DNA from 4 places in the Desulfitobacterium chlororespirans DSM 11544 genome. Region 4 is predicted to be linked to each of the others. Evidence: riboswitches for the same ligand, from Rfam matches in the RefSeq annotation. Region 4 holds a riboswitch; each other region holds the start of a gene.
What was found. A riboswitch is a leader RNA that binds a small molecule or an ion and turns the genes downstream of it on or off. The one in region 4 is predicted to bind cyclic di-AMP.

Region 1 (4,212 bases), on a different contig from region 4:
AGCCTTTTGAGCTGTAAGCGACAGGCTTCAGGGAAGAGCGGCTGCCGATGGTGAGGAACATCCCTAAAAACAAGGCCAGAAAGAATCCGGCAAAAGTAGCGATCACAGTAATCTTTAGTGCTGCAAATATCTCCGGGAAGATTTTAATGGCAAAATCCCAATTCCACATCTTAGTACCTCCCTACAGTCAGCCTGTTTTCTATCCAGCGGATCCCCCGTGTTAAGGGCCAGGCAATCAGGAAGTAGATCACAAGCAGCAAGCTGTAAATTAAAGTCGTCTCCATAGTGGAAGCATTAAGCACGGAGGCCTGATAGGTCAAATCGGCCAGGGTGATTAAAGAGACCAGGGAGGTGCTTTTCAGCAGCTCAATCTGCAGATTGCCAAACCCCGGCAGCATCATGACAAAGGCCTGGGGCAGGATAATGCGCCGCATGCGCTGCCAGGGGCTGAAGTTCAAGGCAACCCCGGCTTCCGTCTGCCCTTTGGGAACAGCCAGAATAGCACTGCGCACCACCTCGGAACCATAGGCCCCGCAGTTGAAACCCAGAGTCAGGACTCCGGCGGCCAGGGGAGGCAAGCTGATGCCTAAAAGAGGCAGGGCAAAATAGATCCAAAAAAGCTGAACAAGCAGGGAGGTTCCCCGGAAGGTTTCCACATAGACTGCCGTCAGAAAGCAGATGGGCGGATATTTGGACAAGCGGCCGAACCCGGCCAGGAAAGCCAGCACCAAAGCAAGGAGGGTTGCCAGAAGAGTGATGATGAGGGTTATTTCCAACCCTTTTAACAGGGTCGGCAAGAGGTCTAAGATAGCCAAAGGTCATCACTTCCTACTTAATAATGTCTTGTACAGTTATGTCCCCCGGAAGCTCTTGCTCTGTAAAGCCGAAGGATTCAAGGATCTTGAGAAGGTCACCGGATTCTTTCAGCTTCTGCAATTCGGCATTGAAAGCCTCCCGGAAATCACTGTCTTCATGGCGGAAGGCAGTTGCCCCATAACCTCTGACACTTTCGCCGTCAATCACCGGCTGAGTGAAATCCATGACCCGCTCCAAGTTAGGGTCATTGGCCGTATCCAAAGTAGCCTGAATCGAAGGGCCGGTAGCGGTAATCACATCTGCCCGCCCGGCCTGCAGGGCTGCCAAAGCTGCCGGCATATCCGGAACGGTCACGATTCTATCTTTGGGGACACCACTGGCTACAAGGTAGTCATACTCAATGGCTCCCCCAGGTACAGCGACTTTAGCCGTCCCGTGCTTGGCGATATCTTCATAGCTATGCAGGTCGAGAGGGTTACCTTTCTTGACGGCAATGGCTTCCCCGATGCTGTATTCGGGATTGGCAAAGGATACCTGCTCGGCCCGGTCGGGGGTGATAAACATTCCGGCGGTAACCATATCAAAACGTTTGGCCTGAAGGCCGGGAATTAAAGAGGCGAATTCCGTAAGCTCCCCCTGCATTTCATTAATCCCCAGCTCTTTTAAGACGGCCCGGGCAATTTCCACAGCTTCACCGGTGAGCTCCCCGTCGGCAGTTTTATATGCATAGGGCTTTTCATTAGCAAAACCAACGGTGACGGTTCCTTTCTCCTTAGCCTTTGCCAATGTACTCATCCCGTCACCGTTGGTCTCGGAAGAGCCGCACCCTCCCAAGGCAAAGACACTAAAGGCCAGCATCCCCACCAGTAAAGTTCTGAGCATTGGTAACTTTTTCATTCAAACGTCCTCCTTTTTCTCGACTGAAATCCGCAAAAAGGCATAGAAAAAGGGCCTGAACAGGCCCAAGAAGAAGCAGCGCATAACATTAACTATTGATTTAGCATAAAAAACACTAAAACGGTTCACACGCTTACGAGGTTAGCTGCCGGGTTCGGAATGATACCTTTCCGTCATTGCCAGGAGTTTGCTCTCCCTGACAATAATTAACCCCCATGATGGTTCCCCCGTTTTCCTTTTTGGGAAATTCAGCCTTGATTGCAAACAGCTTGCAATCTGACAACTCTTATTTTGTTATAAGTTGTTACAACTTTATGTTAACATCTAAGTTGTCAGATTGCAATAAAAAATTTTCTTGCATCTTGACTTTTTTAAGTATTCAGCCATCGCTTCAAGGCAAATTTATTGACCTCTTTGTTCATATCGGCAAGACTGGTGGTCAAAGGAATCTCCTTGGGGCAGGCCCGTACGCAATTTTGGGCGTTGCCGCAGTCGGTGATCCCTCCATCACCCATAAGGGCGGATAGGCGAATATGCTTATGCATAGCCCCCGAGGGGTGGGTGTTAAAGAGGCGGGCCTGGGAAATCGCGGCCGGTCCGATGAATCGGGAACGGGAATTGACTTGGGGGCAGGATTCCATGCAGCACCCACAGGTCATGCACTTGGAAAGCTCATACGCCCATACTCGATCCACTTCAGCCATGCGGGGCCCAGGACCCAGATCGTAGGTTCCGTCGATATCAATCCAGGCGTGAACCCTCTTTAAATTCTCGAACATAATAGTTCGATCCACCATAAGATCCCGGAGGATGGGGAATTTCCGGAGAGGCTCCAGGACAATGGGCTGCTCCAATTGATCCACTAAGGCCGAGCAGGCCTGTCTGGCCTGACCGTTGATATTCATGGTGCAGGCACCACAGACTTCTTCAAGACAGTTGCATTCCCAGACCACCGGATTGGTCTTTTGGCCTTGAGCATTGACGGGATCTTTTTGAATCTCCATCAAGCAGGAAATGATATTCATCTTGGGACTATAATCCACCGCAAACTCTTCCCAAAAAACAGGTTGGTCCGGAGCATTTTGGCGACGGATTTTTAAACGGACAATCTTCTGCCCTGACATGGCTATCCCCCCTATTTCTCTACATCATAGCGCCGCGGTCTGGGCGTAATCAGTGATACATCCACCGCTTCATAGCTGAATCGCGGGCCCTCCGGTGTGTAGGTGGCAATGGTGGTCTTCAGCCAGTTCGCATCATCCCGCTCCGGATAGTCAGGCTTATAATGGGCTCCCCGGCTTTCATTGCGGTTAAGGGCCCCCAAGGTAATGACACGGGCCAGCTCCAGCATATTCCAAAGCTGCCGGATAAAAAGTGCCGTCTGATTGCTCCACTGGACATCATCAATGAGCCGGATCCTCTGCCAACGCTGCATAAGCTCCTGGATTTTCTGGTCCGTCCCGGCCAGTTTGTCATTATAGCGGATGACGGTGACATTTTGAGTCATAACATCACCCAGCTCTTGATAAATATGGTAGGGATTCTCCTCACCTTTCATGGTGAGAATACTGTTCCAGAGCTCCTCCTGAGTCTTCCGTTCACGAACAAAGGCTTCTTCCTGCCCGCTGGAGGTTGCCGATTTATTTTTCTTAATGTACTCCAGGGACTTAGGGCCGGCGATCATACCGCCATAAATAGCCGAAAGCAGGGAATTGGCTCCTAAGCGATTGGCCCCATGGTATTGATATTCACATTCCCCGGCGGCAAACAGACCGGGGATATTGGTCATTTGATCATAATCCACCCACATTCCGCCCATGGAATAGTGAACCGCCGGGAAAATCCGCATGGGAACCTTTTTGGGGTCATCCCCCACGAATTTCTCATAGATCTCAAGAATTCCCCCCAATTTGATCTGAAGTTCATGAGGATCTTTATGGGAAAGATCCAGATAAACCATGTTCTCACCGTTGACTCCCAGACCCAGATCAAAGACCACATGGTAGATGGCCCGGGTGGCAATATCCCGGGGGACCAGGTTCCCGTAGGCCGGATACATCTCCTCCAGGAAATACCAGGGCTTACCTTCTTTATAGGTCCAGACCCGCCCGCCTTCGCCACGGGCCGACTCGGACATGAGCCGCAGCTTATCTTCCCCCGGAATGGCCGTAGGATGAATCTGGATAAACTCACCATTGGCGTATTTAACCCCTTGCTGGTAGAGAGCCGAGGCCACGGAGCCTGTATTAATGGTGGAATTGGTGCTCTTGCCAAAAATCATGCCGCACCCTCCGGCAGCTACTATGACGGCGTCGCCGGGAAAGCTTTGGATCTCCATATCATAAAGGTTTTGGGCGACAATTCCCTTGCAGACTCCCTCATCAATAACAGCAGAGAGCATCTCCCATCCTTCGTATTTCCTGACTAAGCCGGCCGCTTCAAAACGGCGGACCTGCTCATCCAGGGCATAGAGAAGCTGCTGGCCTGTGGTGGCTCCGG
Region 2 (4,212 bases), on a different contig from region 4:
CTTTTTCGAGAATTAAGTAGGTCTTGACAAAGCTCATTTCCTCTCGCAAAGTAATCAAGCTTCCGTGGGATTTGAGGGCCTTGCGGAAAAATTCCGCAAGATGAATCAGCAATCGTCGTGAACGATTGGGGCTGGTACGGCTGGTGGCAATAATAGTATTGAGAACATTGAAAAAGAAATGGGGATTGATTTGAGCTTGCAAGGCATTCAGTTGTGCTTCCGCAGCCAGTTTCGCCTGGTGATCAAGCTCTGCTAATTCAATCTGAATCCCCAGGAGATCAGCCATCCCAAGAGCTAAGCGAATAAGATCCGATGAGAGCTGCCCATCCTTAGTTTCATACAGCTTCATGGTTCCCACTACTTCCCCCTGACACTTCAGAGGTACGATGACAGCCGCTGCCAGTGGACAATCGCAGACGTTTTGTCTGGGGCAATTCAGCTCTTTTTGCGTTCGCACTATCTTATAAACCCCGGATTGGATCACATCCCGGGTTGCCCGGGTAAGAATCTTATCTCCCGGATGATGCTGATCGCATCCCACACCCAAATAGGCCAGCTGCTTTTCACAATCTGTGATCGAAACAGCCGCCACTTGGCCAATCTCTTGAATGATTTTAGCGATGTACTCTGCGTTTTGTTCATTAAGCCCCCGGCGCAAGTAAGGAAGGGTCTGGTTGGCTATTTTAAAGCTGAGTTCCGCGTTTCGCTCTGTGGCCTGCCGGGCAGCTTTTTTATATTCCAGATTTAAGTGATATAAAAGAAAAAATGTATTACCGATTAAAAATAAAATTAACAGATTCATCTGGCCTGTTACTAAGACCAGCATCAACTCCACGCCGAGTATGACTATGCTTTCAAAGATCATCCATCATCCCTCATGTCCTCTAGAATTCATAGAGAATTTCGACAGATGGCTATCCACTTCCTGTATTCTAGCGAAGGATTTCCTGAAGTTTTTCTTTACCTTGTTCAGAGCCTACCGCCAGCAGGATATCTCCGTCGTCCAGGATAAACTCCGCTCCCGGAGAAAATTGCTCGATTCCCCCTCTGACCACAGCCACAACCGTTAAACCTGTCTTCTCCCTCAATTTTAAATCACTTAAAGTTTTGCCCTTGGCGCTGGAGCCTTTGGCGATTTCAATTTCGGCCACATCCATCCAACGGCTGGCCAAACGATCTGTATAGTTCACGATTTTGGTGAGATGGGCATCGATCTTCTGATCGATCTCACGTCTTTGTTCCATAAGTTTTTTCAGTTCATCAAAATAGACCTGAATTTCTGCTTTCTGGTCAAAACCCCTCATAAATTTTTCCGCCATGCTTTTGGAGACTACCGTAATCCCTACCCCTTGGCTTACCATGACTACGCCCATCGTTTGGAGGATAGCAATGGAGCGCCGGATAGTCTCCGGAGATACATTATAACGCCCCGCTAAAGTAGAGCGTCCATGAATTTTTTCCCCTTCCCGGTATTCTCCCATAACGATAGAATGAGCAATATCTATCGCAATTTCCTGATAACGTGCATTATATTCCATCGGATTCCTCTCCTTGATTCATCTTATCATTAACCTTTAATTCTGCTACTAAAATAAGCTACAAATTCTTACACAATAAATTTTACTAAGATAACCTATATACAAAATAAACATATGTACAAAATATACAATTGACTGCCACCAACCCATATGATACTATTAAGTTGTTAGTTATGCAACTTAATATGGGCTTAATTTCCCAAGGGGAAAACGGGGGAACCAATTCAGGGGTGAATCGTTTTAAACGTAGAGCATGTTTCAGCTCGAACCCGTCAGCTAACCTCGTAAGCATTGAAGCACATGAGGCGTAAACACCTGATTATGTAATATGCTTTTTCTTGGGAACCGAGAGGTTCTTTTTTGATTCTGAAGACTTATTTTATATCTGCAAATAGAGGAGGGCAATCATTATGGCAGTAGAATTTCTCCCCCCTAACCCAAGACAGGCTTCACAAGCAAGGGCTTTGGAATTAAAACAAAAAGTTCAATCCTACAACAAGCGCAAAGAAACGATTCCCTGCGGCCTTGCCTTGAGCGAAGAATTTAATGAAAACCGAGACTTTATATTGGATCAGTTGGATGCCGACCTGGAGGATTGGCAGGATTGGAAGTGGCAGCTTAAAAACCGCATTCAGGATGCTGAGAACTTGAGCACCCTGCTTCCCCTAACCCCAAAGCAAAGACATGAAATCAACGAAGTAGGCAAGGTCTATCGTTGGGCTGTTTCACCCTATTATTTAAGCCTGATCAATAAAGATGATCCTCGGGATCCCATCCGTCTGCAAAGTCTCCCTTCTGTGGAAGAAATCCTCGACGATTCCGGAGAAGTAGATCCCATGGGAGAAGAGTATACATCCCCTGCGCCTTGCATCACACGTCGTTACCCGGATCGCCTCATTATTAATGTAACCAATTTATGTGCTATGTATTGCAGGCACTGCCAACGCCGACGGAATATCGGTGAAATTGACCTCCATGAAACTCGTGCTAACCTGGAGGCCGCCTTGGATTATATACGCTCCAATCCAGAGATTCGGGATGTGCTGGTCACCGGCGGCGATGCCCTCCTTCTCAGCGATCAAATGCTGGACTGGTTATTGGGGGAATTGCATGAAATTAAGCATGTGGAGATCAAACGTATCGGCACCCGGGTTCCCGTCACTCTGCCCATGCGCATTACCGATGAGCTCTGCGCTATTCTTGAAAAATATCCACCCCTTTATATCAATACTCAATTCAATCATCCCCAAGAGGTGACTGAGGAAACCAAAAAAGCTGCTGATCGCTTAATTAAAGCGGGAGTCATCTTGGGCAACCAAGCAGTTCTTCTCAAAGGAATCAATGACCAACCAGAGATTATGAAACGCCTTAACCAAGAACTTCTTAAAATTCGCGTTCGCCCCTACTATATTTTCCACGCCAAAAATGTTAAAGGCACGAGCCACTTTATTCCCCGTATTCAGGACGGGTTAAGAATTATGGAAAGCTTACGCGGCTACACCTCCGGTTTGGCCATTCCGACCTATATTATTAATGCCCCGGGAGGCGGTGGCAAAACCCCCATCTTACCACAATACCTTATTTCCCTAAACGATGAAGAAGCAGTCATAAGAACCTGGGAAGGTAAAGTTGTGCATTATCCTAATCATTAAACTAATTTCCACCTAAGGTGAAATAATAAGTCCAAATAATTATGTTAGGAGGAATCGGTATGAATTCACAAAAACTAACCCCTGACCCAGTTTATCAAGCCATCCTCCAGACCCATACCGACAGCTTAAAGCGCTATCTCTCTTTAGCGCCTGCCCTTAGAACTCCTTCTCAACGGGATAAGAGTGACTCCTCTCCGGCGAATCCATACTATCCCCATGTTCAAAGTCACACCAAACTATTCGAGAAAGGTTAATAATCTAACCAAAGTCCAAAAACTTGTGTTGCTAAACTAGTTACGGCTAATTCCACTTCGTTAATTGAATGGGTGGTGTCAGCCGTTTTTATTTTGCACCTTTTTCCCCTGCCATGTTCCCCTTCTTTCCAGTTCCCGGTCAATGGCATTAAGGACTTCCCATTTTTTCAGACTCCACAGAGGGGCTAGCAAATCCTTTCGGGGAGCATCTCCAGTCAAGCGGTGAATAACCGTCTGTTCAGGCAGGATCTCCAGTGTATCGCAAATCAGCTGGATATACTCATCCTGAGTGAGTAAGGGAAAAGGGCTCTGCTCATAGATATCAGCCAAAGGTGTACCCTGCAACACATGCAAAAGATGCAGCTTAACTCCCTGCACATCGAGTTTGGCTAAAGTTTGTGCTGAGCTGAACATATCCTCAAGGGTTTCCCCCGGCAGCCCATAAATCATATGGGCACAGACCCGTATGTTTCTTCGGCGGAGCTTATCCAAACCCTGAAGAAAATCCTTATAAGTATGTCCTCTCCCCACCCATTCCATGGTCCGATCATGAATACTTTGCAGGCCCAGCTCCACCCAGAGATAAGTTCGCTGATTGAGCTCTTCCAAATAATCGAGCACCTCAAACGGTAAACAATCCGGACGGGTGGCAATGGACAGACCGACCACTCCCTCCTCCGCCAAAGCTTGCTCATAGACCTCCCGCAAGCGCTTCAGTGGGGCATAGGTATTGGTATAAGCCTGAAAATAAGCCAGATATTTGGCACT
Region 3 (4,212 bases), on a different contig from region 4:
GCGATGGCTATTGCAGGCTTCTACTTGGTGGGAAGCTATGCTCTCAATGCTTTGTCCCCGAAATTGGCGGGAAAATTCCAGGTTTCCACCACGATTATTAAGTTGATCCCCCTGATTTTAATGGCTGTCCTGGGGACCGTTACCGGGTTAAGCAACGGTGTTTTGATTAAGAACTTTACCAGTGGCGTTATCGCTGATGTATCAACCGCCAATCCTTTGTTTACCGCTGTGGTGGCCACTGCTTTTGCTTATGAAGGCTGGATCATTGCCACCAGTATTAATGCGGAATTAAGAGATGCCAAAAAGAATCTTCCTCGTGCCTTAACCTTTGGCACGATGTTTGTCGCTCTAATTTATATTTTATACTACACCGGGCTTGCCGGTGCCGTGGAAAACAGCGTGATCATGGAAGGGGGAGAAACCGGAGCCAAGATTGCCTTTTCTACAGTCTTCTCTAATCTTGGCGGGTCCGTACTCTTTGTGTTTGTGGTCATCTCCTGCTTAGGAACCCTTAATGGATTAATGCTGGGATGTACCCGGGGATTTTACTCCCTGGCCGCCAGAAATCTTGGTCCTCAGCCCCATATCTATAAGAATATTGATGCCAACACCAATATGCCGACCAACTCCGCCATCATGGGACTGTTATTTACGGCAGGGTGGCTGCTCTATTTCTTTGGCGCAAACTTGGTACCCATTCATGGCTCGGCTCCCTGGTTTGGCCCCTTTAGCTTTGACAGCTCGGAGCTCCCCATTGTCACACTGTACGCTATGTATATCCCCATCTTTATGATGATGATGAAAAAGGAGCAATCCTTAAGCGCCTTTAAACGGTTTATTATGCCTACTCTGGCGATCTGTGCCTGCGTCTTTATGGTCATCGCTGCTGTTTATGCTCACCGCTGGGCGGTTCTCTACTATCTAATCCTTTTTATAGTGGTTATGGCAGTGGGCGGAATGTTCTATTTTACTAAAAAGCCTCACTAGAGATATTTTTCAGGAGATCACACCTTCTTTAAATCACGGGAAGGTGTTTTTTTCTGTGGTGCTGCCTGAGGGGCCGGAGAGCCCTATTAATTAAGCCAGGAGCTTGTCCTCTCGGAACAGCCCCTGGCTTTAAGAAATCTTAATGGTCAGGCAACTAGTAACGGCGTGCTCCCAAATAGCGGGGGCCATAAAAGCTGTCGCTTACTCCGGAAACCTTAACCCCACTTCCGGGATTGGAGGCGTGAACAAACTTGCCGTTACCGATGTAGATACCTACATGAGAGGCTCCGGAAGCATAGGTGCTGAAGAAGACCAGATCTCCCGCTTGTAAATTATCTTTGCTCACAGATGAACCTGAATTGAATTGATCATAGGAGGTTCGGGGAAGGGAGATCCCGGACCCGGAATAGATGTACTTGGTAAAGCCGGAGCAATCAAAACCACTGGTACTGGTACCTCCGAAAACATATTTCGCACCTTGAAAGCTGAGAGCCCGATCGACAAGGGAAGAACCGTTGGCACTGCCCCGCGAGGTGGCAGAGGCTACATTGACTGTTTGCTTGCTGGGACCTTTAGAGACGACTTCATCAACGGGTTTCTCGACAATCTTCTCATCGAGAACTTTTTTGGCTACCTCGACACCGTTTCTCTGCTCATAAGAATAGGTTACAATTTTGGAACCGTTACTGCCTTTAGTGACAACTTTAGTTTGGCCCGGGTTAAGTTTATAATCAGTTTTAGTGACTACGTCATAAGGAATGATCTCCTGTCCGGAATATGTACCTTGGCTTACGACAGTCAGATAAGGTTCAACAGTGACAAGTTTGAGCACATCTCCCGGTTTGATCACAGTGTCTTCAGTTGCCCCGGAATTCCCGGCCAAAACTTCGGCGGTCAACATATTATTTTTGCGGGCGATCAACCACCAGGAGTCTTTTTCCTCTACAGTATATTCTTTTGTGGTAACCTGGCCTTCGATGAGCTGTTCATAAGCCAGCTCCAGGGAGGTCATTTGGCTGGGCTGAATGGAAACCTTTTCAATGGTTACTTCTTCTAAGAAGCTGACGGAAGTGATCTTGTTTTCATCGCTGGATTTGGAATAGTACTCTTCGTATTCTTTAAGTAATTTGTCCGCGTCTTCTTTACTGGGTAAATAAGCTATGGGGGTTCCATTGGCCAGAACTTTGTAGCCTTCCAGATAATAGCTCAAAGAGTCGGCTAAGTTTTCTTCCTTGATTTCAGACTCTTTATAAGCGCTGTTTTTGATGCGGACACTTTCATAGTTGATCTGGTCCCGTGTCTTGGCAACGACACCATAGGGCTCCCCTTTTTCCTGGAGGTATGTATCCACAAGGGTTTGTCCGCTAAGGGAGTTTTCCACATAGCCCACTTGCTGGCCGTTGATCATCACAGCCGCCGCAGTGGTCGTCGTTAGAAAATAAAATCCTAAGCTGCCGGTCAGGACAAGGGTAACTGTCAAAGAACCAAGAACACGAGGCGATTTCCAAGAAATGTTTTTTGCAATTTTTTGAACTTGATCGGACGCAGAAGTCTTGAATTGAGACAAGCTTTCCTTAAAATGCATGCTCAGACACCTTTCTTAGCCTACGGGGTTAGTTGACGGATTCGGGCGAAAGTGTAAGCCCTACGCACAGGAAGTGCGATTCACCCCAGAAATTTAGTCCCCCGCTCTAGGATACCCCAGATTAGGCTTTTATTATAAATGCACGTATTTTTATTCTGATTCGACATCAAGTTCTAAAGTTCCTTCATTAATACTTTATGAAATACGTGGAAATTCATTACATATTTTGGGGTGAAAGGATTCAGAAGTTAGTTATTCACCTTGGAATATGGTAAAATAGTGGCATGCTGTAAGCCAATAATGGAGCAATTGATGACTAGGGGGATAGCTTTGTTCTTTTGGAATCGAAAAAAAGCAACAAAAAAAATATCTCCTGAACCGGAAGCGGCTCAGGAGGTTTGGCAAAGGAAGAAATATAGAACCAATTATTATACTTATAACTGGGCAAAGGAAAGAGGCTCCTTGCGGAGCAAGAAACAACGCAAACATGAAATAGGGGAATATAAGCTTGAAGTGGGGCTTGCCCACTTACCAAGATGCTTTCGCCGGCTGAGCAATCTCCTGTTAGGAACCAAGGGCCGCTTCCACCAGATTGATCATGTTCTGATCTCTCCTTATGGAATTTTTCTTTTAGAAGCCAATAATTTATCGGGACTGATCGTAGGGGAAGAAAAGGAACCCAAGTGGTATCAGGCGATTACCTGGAGGGTGAAGACCTTCCCCAATCCGATCATGGAGAACCAGGTCCGGGTTCAGGTGCTGCAGGAGCTGGCGGGGCTTGATAAAACTATTCCCGTGTTTTCCTATGTGACCTTTAACCGGAGTTGCAATCTGAAAGTTTTTTCGGGTGTGGTCTTTTATGATATAGATCTGCCGGCTTCAATCCTGCAACTGGCCCAGAATCAGCCTGCGGTGCTCAGTGATGAGGAGATCCTTGAGATTGTGGAGAGGATAGAAAAAATCAATCTGACCGATCTGGGCCTGCGCAATGAGTATGCGGCCCGTCAGCGCCGGGAAAGAATGCAGTACAGACCCAAGTATGGAGATATTCGCTGCAGTATTTGTCAAAAGGCTGTTAACGAGCGCATGGCCCGCTATTGTTTAAACCGGTCTGAAAAATTCGCCTGGAAAATCTATTGCGAAAAGCATCAACGGGAAATGACCCGGGTGGTGAGACGGGAAGGGGGGAGAGAAGAACATGGTCCATACCCTGAACCTACAGACTCAAAAAAGGAATCAATGGATTGATATTACTTCTTTAATAGAAGGTTTTTTGCAAAATTTCCAGTTCAAGGATGGGGTGGCAGTGATTTATTGCCCTCATACCACGGCGGGAATCACGATTAATGAGAATGCCGATCCCGATGTTTGCCGTGATCTTCTGAGGCGGCTGGATGAGCTCTGCCCTTGGGATATGGCTCAGGATAGGCATGGGGAAGGGAATTCGGCAGCCCATTTGAAGGCCAGCCTTATAGGGAGCTCTCAGACCGTCATCGTTAAGGATGGCCGGCTGCTTTTAGGCCGCTGGCAAGGGATTTATTTTTGTGAATTTGATGGTCCCCGCTCCCGGCAGTGTTTTGTGAAGTTTATAGGTTGAACGAGCCGGATTATTAAAAAGTGAAGGGCAAAGGCAAGTACCC
Region 4 (4,212 bases):
CCGCTGGATATCAGTGTTTTGGCAAAGCTCTTCCCTATGGTAGTGCCGCAAAAGGGACAAAAGCGGGATTTGGTGCAAATGGCTATGGAAAATGCTCAAACCACCTTACACGAACAGATTTCCATCGAAATACGCAACTTGACGGAATGCACGCAAGCTTTGGCGGAAATCGGCAATGCCTTAGGCATCCCTTCCCTCCGCACCATCGAGTCCTTTGATATTTCCAATATTGCCGGTACCCATAGTGTAGCAGGAATGATTCAGTTTCTTGATGGCAAACCTAATCGTAGCCAGTATCGCAAATTTAAGATTCAACCCATGCCGAATATGGACGATACGGCCTCCATGCACCAGGTGATTGAGCGCCGTTATGCCCGCCTCCAGCAAGAAAACCTGCCGCTCCCGGATCTGATCCTGGTGGATGGGGGCAAGGGACAGATCCATGCCGCCCTGGCTGCTCTCCACAGCTTAAAAGCTGCGATCCCTGTTGCCGGTATGGTCAAAAACGACAAGCACCAGACTTCGGCCTTAATCGACTCTAAGGACCGCATTCACTCCTTGGATCGCCGTTCCGCCGGTTTTCGTTTGTTGGAACGCATTCAAAACGAGGTCCATCGCTTCGCTATTACCTTCCATAGACAGCAACGGACTAAAAGCATGACCCTTTCCGAATTGGACGGCATAGCAGGGGTCGGTCCCAAGCGCAGACAACAGCTCCTTAAGTTTTTTAAATCCATAGATAGTATCCGCCAGGCCACCCTTGAGGAACTGCAGCAATCCGGCCTTCCTGCCCTGGCAGCTGCGGCGGTCTATCAACATTTCAACTCTCATAAGGAGGAAAGCCATGATTCTTAATTACCGTGTGGAACTCTGCCGCCAATGCTACTATAAGCGGATGAAGCAATGTGCCAAGACGGACCTCTATATCCACAACCAGACATCGGCGGAGCCCGGAGGGGAATGCAAGAGCTATCTGCCGGTGCCCTGGCTGCCTTATTGACGATTAAAGCCAAATTACCAACCGGTTGGTAATTTGCTTCCGATCCGAAAGGATGGTCATAGCATAATTTAGCAGACGGAAACAGAGCTGGGAGAGCTAAAAAGGAGTATCACTCACTGCTTTAAAAAAGCAATGAGGCGATACTCCTTTAGTCTATTCCCCATTATGTTCCTTTGTCCCTATTGACAAGCCTATGAACTAGAAAACTCTTCTGGCCCCAAGGTAACGACCAGCGTAATAACTGTCCGATAAGCCGGTGATCTTAATGCCACTGCTGGCGGCATGAATAAAGTTGTCTTCACCTATATAGATTCCCACGTGGGAGGCTCCGCTGTCGTAAGTGGCGAAGAAGACCAAATCACCGATCTGAAGCTCATCTTTGCTGACTGCTGTTCCTATTCCATATTGTGCGTATGAGGTTCGGGGCAAGTCAATTCCTGAACCTTTTAATACATATTGAGTAAAACCGGAGCAATCAAAGCCATTCGTAGTCGTCCCGCCAAACACATAGGGGGTACCGATCAGCTCTTGGGCATTGTCGCTGATTTCTTCAGCTTTGGAACTGCCGCCACGAGAGATTTCCTGGACAGGAGCCACTGCAGCTTGTCTCAAAGCCCGCTCTTGGGAAAGCTTTTCGATGTCCATCGCTGCCGTCGTTTCTTCAGGGGTAGTCACGGTATCTTCCTGAGCCGCTTCTGTAAATTGCTGTGATTCCCTCTGACTATCCATATCGGCAGCTACAGATTCCGAAGCGTAAGCTAAGGTCATTGCTGCTTCACGTTGCAGGATCACATCCTTTTTTTCTGCTTGAACCCCAGGGGAGAGTACCGTATCGGCAACAGTTTGAGTTTGAGCCTGAAACAATGAAGCGTTCCTTAAGAGAACAGATTCGGAGCCTGTAACAGGCACAGCGGCACTTCCAGGCCCATAGATGCCCGGGAGGCTGCTTACCAATAAGGTGCCGGATAACACCACACTGGCCACCCATCCCCTCTTAAAGGAAGAGTCCATGAATTTTCCACCTTTCGTCGCTTACGAGGTTAGTTGACGGATTCGGGCAAAAAGGTGCAAGCCCTACGCATGACTGCGATTCACCCCAAAAGATTATCCCCCGTTCCAGACACACGGTCCGGATTCAGCCCACATTCCTTATGCATTGTAGTATTCGCGGAAAATGCCTTTAATCCTTCACACAATTAATTATAAAAGTGATATATTTTGGAAATTTATTCTATTAATATCAGACTATTCACTCATCTGCTTTTTGTGCCTAAAGAAAAGGTTAAAGAAAACCCCGAAAGCACTGCTTTCGCACTTGTTGCTTCGCCGAGCTTTATGTTTTCACGCCCACAAAAGGCGAAGTCGCTGGTTCCCCTTATGCTTAGCAAGTATACAGCGCAAGCTTATACTTCTGAAAGTGCATAAACGTAAAAACACCTCTCTCACGAGAGGTGCTGCTCTTTGAGCCTTAGGACACCAACGAATAAATATTGCGCCATAGGTCAAGTAGGTTTTCCCACTGAGCTCCTGCAGTTTCCTGACAGGCGGTTTCCCTTTTTCCTCAGTCCAGAATGTCACCATTTCCAGCACTTGATCGCCACTAAGAACGCACTTTAATCCTCATTAGTTTTCGCTCTAGAAGTTTTCCTTCACGCTCCGTGACGGTCTAGCCTCTTTTGCAGAAAAGAATTTCAGGCAAACTTAAGTTCATCGGCCAATGAACAGAAGTTCCTTCAGCCCTCCCAACTTCTCCACCTCAAGGCAGGCTACACTGCACTAAGTTCCTTCCTAATGCAGGTTCATACCCCAAGCCGTAACCAAAAGCAGCCACGAACTTAGGCCTCCACGGAAGAGGGTATCGCCCGCATGCCATTGCAGATCCCCCTCATCCTTAACTCCCAGCAGCAACCCTCGACTGGGCGTCGAAAGCCACCACCAGGAACTTCATCGGTATGCCCTTAGCGGATTCTTAGGCCCGCCTTCGACAGTCATTTTACGCACTAGAATAGCGCACCCTAGCTCAAAGAAGATTACATCGATTATTGTACACTGAAACGAACAATTTTTAAAACGACCTTTGCCTATTCATATTCTCGATTGCCTTTGATAATGAATGAAAAGAAGCAGCAAATTGAAAAAGAGAGCTTTGCGCTCTCTTTTTGGCTTATTAAAGCAATACCGGCAAAATCAATGGTGTTTTATCAAACTGATTTGGCTTCAGATGCAGGTTTTCCGTCAGAAAAGATTTTTCGCAGCATTACTTCGATACTTCCGGGCAAGTCCCGTGCCGCTTGTTGGATCTGAACAGACCGCCAGTGGATTTCCTCCAATAAAACCTGTGTTCGCGGTGCGGAAATATAGGCTTGTGGCTGTTCCGGAGCAAATAAGCCTTTGGCAGCCATAAGTAAAATGAAAATGATTAAAATACGTCCCAACCAGCGCAATGGATATACTTCCTTTCCTCAAAAAAGATATATCCATAGTTTAACCAGCTTAGTTTTTTTTAAGCCTCATTTTCTCCAGCTCGGACCAAAAATTCTCGGAATACAAAAAGAGCGGTTCAAAAAGCACCCGCGCAGTCTGGGTGTGGATATGCTCATGGTAGTGGCGAATCCTTTCACGGTAAAAGGATTCACAGGAATCCGGCCCGAAAAAAGGTTTTCCTTCTTTTCCCAACCAGACAAAAAGCCTGGCAATCCCCATCGGACCTACAAAATCTAATTTATCGGCATCATAAAGAATCTTTGCTTCCAAGGTTTCCGGTTCATAGCCTTCCCGCGAGTGAGAAAGGACAGCAGCTTTAACAGCGTCAATGGTGTCTTCCGGGTATCCGCATTTATGCAGGATGCCACCGGCCAAGGCCGCGCCGCTCTCAGCATGGGTTTTCGATAAGGTTCCGGAACGGCCAATATCATGAAGAATAGCTGCCAGCTCCACAATCAATAGATCGGCACCCTCCTGTATCCCAATCTGCTTGCCCCATGCTCTGACCCGGAGAGCATGTTCCAGATCATGAGCCTGATCTTTACGGCCATAAATTCCCTGCACAGCGTTAATTACCTGGCTTAGAGGGTCTTGATTCGTTTCCGGCAAGGCAATCCCCCCGATCGGAATTTGCGTACAAAATCTTTTCAAAATGATCGATACTGCTTTGGGAAAGGTTTTTACCATAGCGTACTGTAAGCATATTGGCCGGATGGGAACATATCTCC

Region 1: it holds a riboswitch for cyclic di-AMP, as region 4 does, so the genes downstream of both, ehuB (ectoine/hydroxyectoine ABC transporter substrate-binding protein EhuB) here and BUA14_RS18935 (C40 family peptidase) in region 4, are expected to answer to the same signal.
Region 2: it holds a riboswitch for cyclic di-AMP, as region 4 does, so the genes downstream of both, eam (glutamate 2,3-aminomutase) here and BUA14_RS18935 (C40 family peptidase) in region 4, are expected to answer to the same signal.
Region 3: it holds a riboswitch for cyclic di-AMP, as region 4 does, so the genes downstream of both, BUA14_RS19385 (C40 family peptidase) here and BUA14_RS18935 (C40 family peptidase) in region 4, are expected to answer to the same signal.

What each region holds. Positions count from the first base shown of each region.
Region 1 covers NZ_FRDN01000003.1:128,968-133,179, forward strand. Annotated here, with positions in the region: gene ehuD (ectoine/hydroxyectoine ABC transporter permease subunit EhuD) at 1-169, opposite strand, end outside; gene ehuC (ectoine/hydroxyectoine ABC transporter permease subunit EhuC) at 171-815, opposite strand; gene ehuB (ectoine/hydroxyectoine ABC transporter substrate-binding protein EhuB) at 829-1,713, opposite strand; cyclic di-AMP (ydaO/yuaA leader) riboswitch at 1,830-1,977, opposite strand; gene sdhB (succinate dehydrogenase iron-sulfur subunit) at 2,085-2,837, opposite strand; gene sdhA (succinate dehydrogenase flavoprotein subunit) at 2,849-4,212, opposite strand, start outside.
Region 2 covers NZ_FRDN01000005.1:341,899-346,110, reverse strand. Annotated here, with positions in the region: gene BUA14_RS07500 (histidine kinase) at 1-865, opposite strand, end outside; gene BUA14_RS07495 (GntR family transcriptional regulator) at 933-1,538, opposite strand; cyclic di-AMP (ydaO/yuaA leader) riboswitch at 1,717-1,844, shown strand; gene eam (glutamate 2,3-aminomutase) at 1,949-3,190, shown strand; gene BUA14_RS07485 (hypothetical protein) at 3,250-3,444, shown strand; gene mnmL (tRNA modification radical SAM protein MnmL/YtqA) at 3,523-4,212, opposite strand, start outside.
Region 3 covers NZ_FRDN01000013.1:2,315-6,526, reverse strand. Annotated here, with positions in the region: gene BUA14_RS19390 (APC family permease) at 1-987, shown strand, start outside; gene BUA14_RS19385 (C40 family peptidase) at 1,142-2,572, opposite strand; cyclic di-AMP (ydaO/yuaA leader) riboswitch at 2,575-2,710, opposite strand; gene BUA14_RS19380 (nuclease-related domain-containing protein) at 2,903-3,820, shown strand; gene BUA14_RS19375 (secondary thiamine-phosphate synthase enzyme YjbQ) at 3,771-4,169, shown strand.
Region 4 covers NZ_FRDN01000012.1:139,120-143,331, reverse strand. Annotated here, with positions in the region: gene uvrC (excinuclease ABC subunit UvrC) at 1-855, shown strand, start outside; gene BUA14_RS28050 (hypothetical protein) at 845-1,000, shown strand; gene BUA14_RS18935 (C40 family peptidase) at 1,199-2,011, opposite strand; cyclic di-AMP (ydaO/yuaA leader) riboswitch at 2,015-2,151, opposite strand; gene BUA14_RS28300 (hypothetical protein) at 3,202-3,444, opposite strand; gene BUA14_RS18925 (HD domain-containing protein) at 3,494-4,093, opposite strand; gene BUA14_RS18920 (GNAT family N-acetyltransferase) at 4,053-4,212, opposite strand, start outside.